DNA from 3 places in the [Clostridium] saccharolyticum WM1 genome. Region 2 is predicted to be linked to each of the others. Evidence: riboswitches for the same ligand, from Rfam matches in the RefSeq annotation. Region 2 holds a riboswitch; each other region holds the start of a gene.
The links. Region 2 has a riboswitch for cyclic di-GMP ahead of CLOSA_RS17590 (sigma factor-like helix-turn-helix DNA-binding protein). Riboswitches for the same ligand answer to the same signal wherever they lie in the genome.
Positions count from the first base shown of each region.

Region 1: it holds a riboswitch for cyclic di-GMP, as region 2 does, so the genes downstream of both, CLOSA_RS15830 (sigma-70 family RNA polymerase sigma factor) here and CLOSA_RS17590 (sigma factor-like helix-turn-helix DNA-binding protein) in region 2, are expected to answer to the same signal.
Region 3: it holds a riboswitch for cyclic di-GMP, as region 2 does, so the genes downstream of both, tnpA (IS200/IS605 family transposase) here and CLOSA_RS17590 (sigma factor-like helix-turn-helix DNA-binding protein) in region 2, are expected to answer to the same signal.

Region 1 is NC_014376.1:3,402,334-3,404,596, forward strand. It holds gene CLOSA_RS15820 (P-loop NTPase family protein) at 1-147, shown strand, start outside; gene CLOSA_RS22710 (GntR family transcriptional regulator) at 131-544, shown strand; cyclic di-GMP riboswitch class I at 514-600, shown strand; gene CLOSA_RS15830 (sigma-70 family RNA polymerase sigma factor) at 1,083-1,496, shown strand; gene tnpC (IS66 family transposase) at 1,779-2,263, opposite strand, start outside.
Region 2 is NC_014376.1:3,769,345-3,771,607, forward strand. It holds gene CLOSA_RS17585 (ATP-dependent DNA helicase) at 1-233, opposite strand, end outside; gene CLOSA_RS17590 (sigma factor-like helix-turn-helix DNA-binding protein) at 754-1,248, opposite strand; cyclic di-GMP riboswitch class I at 1,646-1,734, opposite strand; gene CLOSA_RS17595 (S-layer homology domain-containing protein) at 1,752-2,263, opposite strand, start outside.
Region 3 is NC_014376.1:1,527,123-1,529,385, forward strand. It holds gene CLOSA_RS07275 (rubrerythrin family protein) at 1-231, shown strand, start outside; cyclic di-GMP riboswitch class I at 784-869, shown strand; partial or broken gene tnpA (IS200/IS605 family transposase) at 1,233-1,421, shown strand; gene CLOSA_RS23670 (hypothetical protein) at 1,445-1,639, shown strand; gene CLOSA_RS07285 (family 78 glycoside hydrolase catalytic domain) at 1,605-2,263, shown strand, end outside.

The sequences.
Region 1 (2,263 bases), 370 kb from region 2:
CTCATTGAGGTTAACGCATACATAGCCGTGCTTCTAACCGCGTCCTCCGCAGAGCGTATGCGCGGACTTACTGATCAGGTTATAAATCTGAATACCGGTCAAATGAAGCTGGAAGAGGATGGGCAGCATAATGAATTTCGACAGTAAAATTCCCATCTATCTTCAATTACATAATCACTTTCAAAAATTGATTTTATCCGGTGAATTGGCACCGGGTATGCCAATTCCTTCGTTTAGAAAAATAGCGTCCGAAGCACAGGTCAACACAAATACCGTACAGCGCGCCATGATTTCTTTGGTTCATGAAGGTTTGGTGGGGAAGGAAACAGGAAAAGGTTACTCGGTGATTAAGGATCAGGAAAAAATCATGTACCGGCGTCAGGAACTGGTTCAGTATACAACCAAGCAGTTCCTGCATGCAATGAAAGCACTTGGATATGACAGGCAGCAGATCATTGAAGTGGTATTTCAATATTCCAATGACAACTCTGATTATGGTTTTGAAAATAGAATTCCGACAAAGGGCAAACTTGCCGAAAGGTAAGGACGCAAAGCCGAGGGTCTAAAGTGCGAGAGCATTATGACAGTCTGGCTGCCGTAAAGGATTGCGTATGAAACCTGCCCTTTTGCGGCAGGTTTTTTTCATAATAAATGAAAGGCGCTACCCGCCAACAAAAAAAACGTGAGTTTGGCGGGTCTATCTTAATGCCTGAATAAGCATATCGTAACCCTCCAAGCTCACCAGTTTGGAGGGTTTTCTATGTGTATTCAATATGCCTTGAACTTAAGGCGACCACTGCTCAGCAGCGGTCGGGCGTGATGAAGCGGACATCTATCTCCTACATACAGCTATAATCGGTAACTTGTCAAAAAAAGGCTATGCTGCGCATGGGCGCAGAGCGGTCACAAACACGAACTAACAGAACGTGTTAAATACGAACATATCTACAAGAGTGTATCAACGGACGACTATGTCCGCTGGTGCGCTCTTTTTGCGTTTTTAGGAGATATTCCTCGTTGTAGATCACCGCCTTCTTGTCCTTCGTTTTCAACAAAATTTTGAAAATTAGGAGGACAAACATATGTCAGTGAATAAAAAATATACCATTATTGTAAAAAGGCAGCGTGTGGAGGTCAGCGAAGCCGTCTACCGTGCCTATCATAAAGAGCGTGAAGCGGAGCGCTATCAGAACAAGCTGATTCGCCAGAATGAGCTGTCGCTGGAGCGGTTCCATGAGGATGGTGTTAACATTGATTACCTCATAGTCCGTGTTCAGCCGGACATAGTGGACAAGCTCATACATCAGGAGCAGCTGGAGTCACTGTGGGCTGCTCTTGACATCTTGCCGGAGGATGAACGCTCTCTCATTGACGAAATATTCTTCAATGAGAAAAGCGAGTCACAGATTGCTCAAAGCATTGGACTCAACCAATCTACGGTTAGTCGCAGGCTTTCAAAAATTTTATCTAAGCTGAAGAAACTAATAGAAATTTAGTTTTTTAGCGCATAGGTGTAAAGCTGATTTATCTTCTGAGGACAGGTCAGAAAAAGTCACTTCGCGTATCTTGCTGACTCTTCGTATCCCTATGGGCGTTGGCTGCTTCGTTCTTCAACGCCCGTTTGCAGTAACCGTTAAAGGCGCGCATGATAATAAAAAATAGGCACGGTGATACCTCCCTGATATCGCCGTGTCCTAAAAAAGGGTAACACTAATAGTAAATGGTAAATAACCAGTCCCGGCCAACAAGTTCGCCGCCCGATTGGGGCGGCGGTATATTTACCGTGTTTTTAGTTTTCTACAACGATCTGGCAATTCCTCTGACCACGGCATTAGTTTTACCAGTTCATCATCCGGAACATTATTTCTTGGATAATGCATTAACTGCTCAAGCAGATAAGAGAAGTACTCATACGGCTTAAGACCATTCGCTTTTGCTGTTTCAGCAATGCTATATAAGGCAGCGCTAGCCTCTGCACCGTTCTTCGAATCGATGATGTGCCAGCTGTGTTTACCAACACAGAATGAACGGATACTTCTTTCTGCATCATTGTTATCAAGAGGTATTTTCGGATCTTCAAGAAATACTCTTAAAAACTGTTCCTGATGAATGGAATAATCAAGAGCACCTGCCAGTTTTGAACTTTTATCCAGTCCCGTTTTACCTGCATTCTCTTTTATCCACTCAAAATAGGCATCCATCAGAGGTTTGACTGAGTTTTTTCTATGATCCAGTCTTTCTTCATCGGATGATTTTTCATACA
Region 2 (2,263 bases):
ATTTTGTCCATCGCTTTTTGATAGCCGCCTTCATTCAGCGGCGCCGCTTTGGAAAAGAGCCGCTTTACCTTTAAGGTGGTAAGCTCCACCATGCGGTAGCTGTATGTTTTTCCGGTGTAGTATTCCAAAAGCACGCAATTTTCGGCTGTCAGTACAATGCGTTCCTCTTGCCGAATTAAGCCTGCTTCATAAATCTTATTTTGAATATCTGCCATATAGACAGGTTGATTCATATCGTTTTGCCTCCTTTGCTTGCCTAAAGGAGCGACACAAGAATGCGGCGGAATCAGGAAAGATGTTGAAAGTTTGATGACTCAAAAAGCCTGTTCCGCCGCATGGTTTCTATCGCTCCGATAGAGCACGATAGATTTTTATATCAAAGCAAAGGTGTGACAGGCGATCCGGCTGGTGTTGCCGGACTCCATAAAAGCCGCCCCTCATTCTATCTCAAACGAGGGTGATGCGTTTTCCCGGCCGTCTGCCGGGCTACTCAATGCGGTGAGGCGTTCAAAGTAGAAGTACCATGATGACCGGCAGGGATCGTCGCAATCCGTCCCACCACAGGGCGTAACTGCCGCAGACATAATCGCTCGGAGGGCATTTGCCCTCGTCTTGGCGTGTCCCGGCGTGTCGCTCTCCCTGCCGGTGATGTACCCATCACACCCATATTCTGTTTTCAATGTTCAGGCGAAAGGAAATTGGAAAATCCTTTCACCCAATGTCAAAAAAACAGGGGGGTGTAGGGGTACGAAATTAAATTTTTTTGAAAAACTTTTGCAGCTTTGTCGCAGCCGCCTCTATGCTTTCGTGGACAGAGGTAAAATGTACCCCTTCACGGCTAGCGATCTGCCGGTAGGATAAGCCCTCCACAAAATGCAGAATAAACCGGCGTCGCTGGATTTCCGTCAATTCTCCGCTGTCCAGCAGCCGCCTTGCAGCTTCCTTGGCTTTTGTGGTATCGCTTTTATGTATCAAGTCCAAATCAAGGGGCGGTGCGGCGAGCTGCTCTGTTTCCTCCAGTCCATTGATGGTCACATCCAAACGGCTTGTCCGGTTTTCGTGTATGACTTGCTCATGATAGATTTCATCCGACAAGGCTTTCAGCTCTAAAAAGTCCTGTGCCGTCTTGCCGGGGTTCTCTGCAAGGTAGTCCTCCAGTGTGATTTCTACAATGCGGTCTGCGAAACGGTAAACAATGCCCTCGCTGAATTTATTTAGGGCATAATCACTGTCTTTATAATTCTTCATGTTCCTTTCCTCCAATCTGTTTTGCGAAATGCGAAAACAGATTGGAGGGTGGGGAACGGCAGCGTGGCTCGGCCGAAAGGTTACTGCAAAATCTCCGATTTGGTATAATTTGTAATATATGCGGGAATTTTGTCGAAAAAAATAAGTCAGCACTTCGCCCTTGGCAAAATACTGACTTTTTTAGATTTACATGATTAAATGATAAGTTTGAATAGGAATTTATATAAGATGTTCTTTCTTTATTTACACCTCGAAAAGGGATAAAAGCGGAATATTTTCATGTGGATACCTCTCTCGCCATAGCCATAGCGAAAGTCGGTATCACGAAGTCTAAAGCATCCGTTAAAAGCCGCAAATGCCTGCCCTCCGGTATAAAGAGGGCAGGCTTTGCTTAACTGTCAGCAGCCAGACTATCATAGCGTCCTAAGACACCTTAGACCCTCGGCTTTGCGTCCCCGGCTTTTGCCGGGTTTGCCCTTGGCTTATTGATTTGTTGTTTTTATTTACTTCTTCGGCACTCGGAGTACATCACCGGGGAAGATAATAGAGAATCGGCTTTTATTGTTCAGTCTCTCCAGCTCGGCCATCGTACAGTTAAACTTACGGGCAATCGTCCAGAAACTGTCGCCTCGCTGTACCGTGTAGGTGGAATAAGCCCGGTCTTTCGGCACATCCGCCGTCACACCGTACTGGTCGAAAGTATAGGTCGTGCCGCCGATGTCCTTTTTCCCAATAATGGGCTTGCCATTTTCATAATACATCCATTGGCCGCTGTCGTTCATCGACCAGCCTTGGGCCGTGTCGTTAAAAATTGCCAACTCCACGAAACGCTTCAACACCGCCGATACCTCGGCGCGAGTGGCCGTTCCCTGCGGGTCGTAGAGATTATTGCTCTTACCTTGGATGATGCCTGCCATCTGGATGCGCTTTACGGAAGGAGCCGCCCATGCACCAATTTTGGCGTTATCGGCAAAGGTATTCTGTGCATGAACTTCCGGCAGCTTAAACCCGATAG
Region 3 (2,263 bases), 2.2 Mb from region 2:
ATTGTCTCATTAATGGCTGGAATTGCAAACATAAATTTTAATCATGAATTAGTATTTCAACAGATGTATAATAACATTATATTAAATCAGGTTTACTGTAAACCAAACGAAATTTTGTGGACCTGTATACAATGTGGAAACATTATGTCAGGTCTTTGTGCTCCTGAGATTTGTCCTGTCTGCGGATTTCCTCAAGGTTATTATCGCCCTCTTAACGATTGTATCTATTAATTTTAAACTATTTATTAGATAGTTAACGAATGGTTAATTTTAATACAACCAAGTACAGCTATATGAACATGGAAGCAATTTTTGTCTTATAGATGCTATATTTTAAAAGTTAGGTTCACAGTACTTAAAAGCAGTTCACTCCACCAGGAGAGTGGTCTGCTTTTTTTAAGCCTGTTTCAGGTTTAGTGATGTGACGTGAAAGAGAAATGCTTACTCAAAGAAAATTGCAGAAAAAAACAATTAAAATATATTGTTAATATAACAGATATATCAAGGCAGTTTTGTTTCCTCTATAATATTCCCCAGTATTGTAAATTATGTGTATTTTGCACATTAAATGATATTACTAATTGTTGTTATCTATTGTACTTGTTATAATTTGCGCAGTTACAGAAATTAACAAAAGTATCCTTTTGCTATAAATGCATTTATTTAAGAATGAAACAAATGCATGTAATTTTAAACAAGTTTTACAGAGTTCAATGCGTATTATTATTACCTGATCCATTTAGAACAGAAGTAGCCATTATAAATAAATAGTTACTATTAAAAATAAGTCAAAGGAAAACCTGTTAAAAAAGGGACGCAAAGCCGAAGGTCTAAGGCGTTTCTTGTACTATGTTTGCCCAGTTGTCAGAATAATTTATTAGGCGTTTGTCCTCATTTGAAGGCAGGTTTTTGTGTTTTGTAACGTCTTTCAAACAAGGAAGATACCAGTTTTTGCATATTACTTAGATAAGAGGTTATCTGTATGCTTCATTCCAACATCTGTTTTTTGAGGTGGAGATAAAGACAGCCGAGTACGTACACGTGCTGATTTTTTTGCTTATGGGCTTTAGCCTGTTGAACATGGGTGAGTTTCTCTTTAAGAGAAATGAATCCATGTGAAATAATAAACCACCCGCTATGCGGGTGCGAGTCAGTAAGTTATACAAAAAATCACCTTTCCGATTATAATAGAGGTGTCCAAGCCACTATTAGAGAAAGGAAAGGTGATTTCAATGGCGAAGAAAGCCAATGAACTGGCACACACGAAATGGATGTGCAAATATCATATCGTCTTCACACCTAAGTATAGACGAAAAGTAATTTATAATCAATACAAGGAAGATTTGAGAGAAGTCTTGAAGCAACTATGTAATTATAAGGGGGTCCAAATCTTAGAAGGCCATATTATGCCGGATCATGTACGTGAAACGGAAGCAGATGTGTTATTCAAACAGATGAGACTTGGAAAGCGTCAGATTCAGTTATTTTGGATGCTTCGATCTATAATGGGGAAACCAGGGACGATAGCAAAAATCCATCGGTTCGGACATCTTGTATAAAACAGGAGGTAACATACAGGTTGGTTCCTGAAAATACATCCGTCAATTTTTGTCTCTCCCAAAGGAGAGCAGATTCTTGATTTTGGGCAGAATATGGTGGGTTTTTGTAAATTCATCTGCCGTGAAGAAAGAGGCGGGCAAATACATCTTCAATATGGGGAAGTACTGCAGCAGGAATGCTTTTATAATGGCAATTACAGGTCGGCAAAGGCGGAATATAACTATACATCAGATGGGTGTATAAAAGAAGTGGAGCCATTCTTTACATTCTATGGTTTTCGTTATGTAAAGGTTTCTGGTATAAGCAAGATTGACCCAAAGGATTTTACCGGAGTGGTTTTGTATTCTGACCTTCAACAAACCTTGCAGGTAAGTACGGATCATGTAAAATTAAACCGGTTGATGCAAAATTCCTTATGGGGACAGAGGGGAAATTTTATTGATATACCAACGGACTGTCCCCAACGGGATGAGCGACTTGGCTGGACGGCAGATGCCCAGGTTTTTGTGAATACTGCCTGCTATCATATGGACTGTTACAGCTTTTATAAGAAATATCTGAATGACTTGCGCTATGATCAAAAGGTTCATTACGAAGGTGATATCCCAATGTATTCTCCCTCCTTAAAAAAAGCGGCTGGCAGTGGCGGGGCAGTATGGGCAGATGCGGGAACCATAATTCCGTGGAATTTATATCAGGCCTA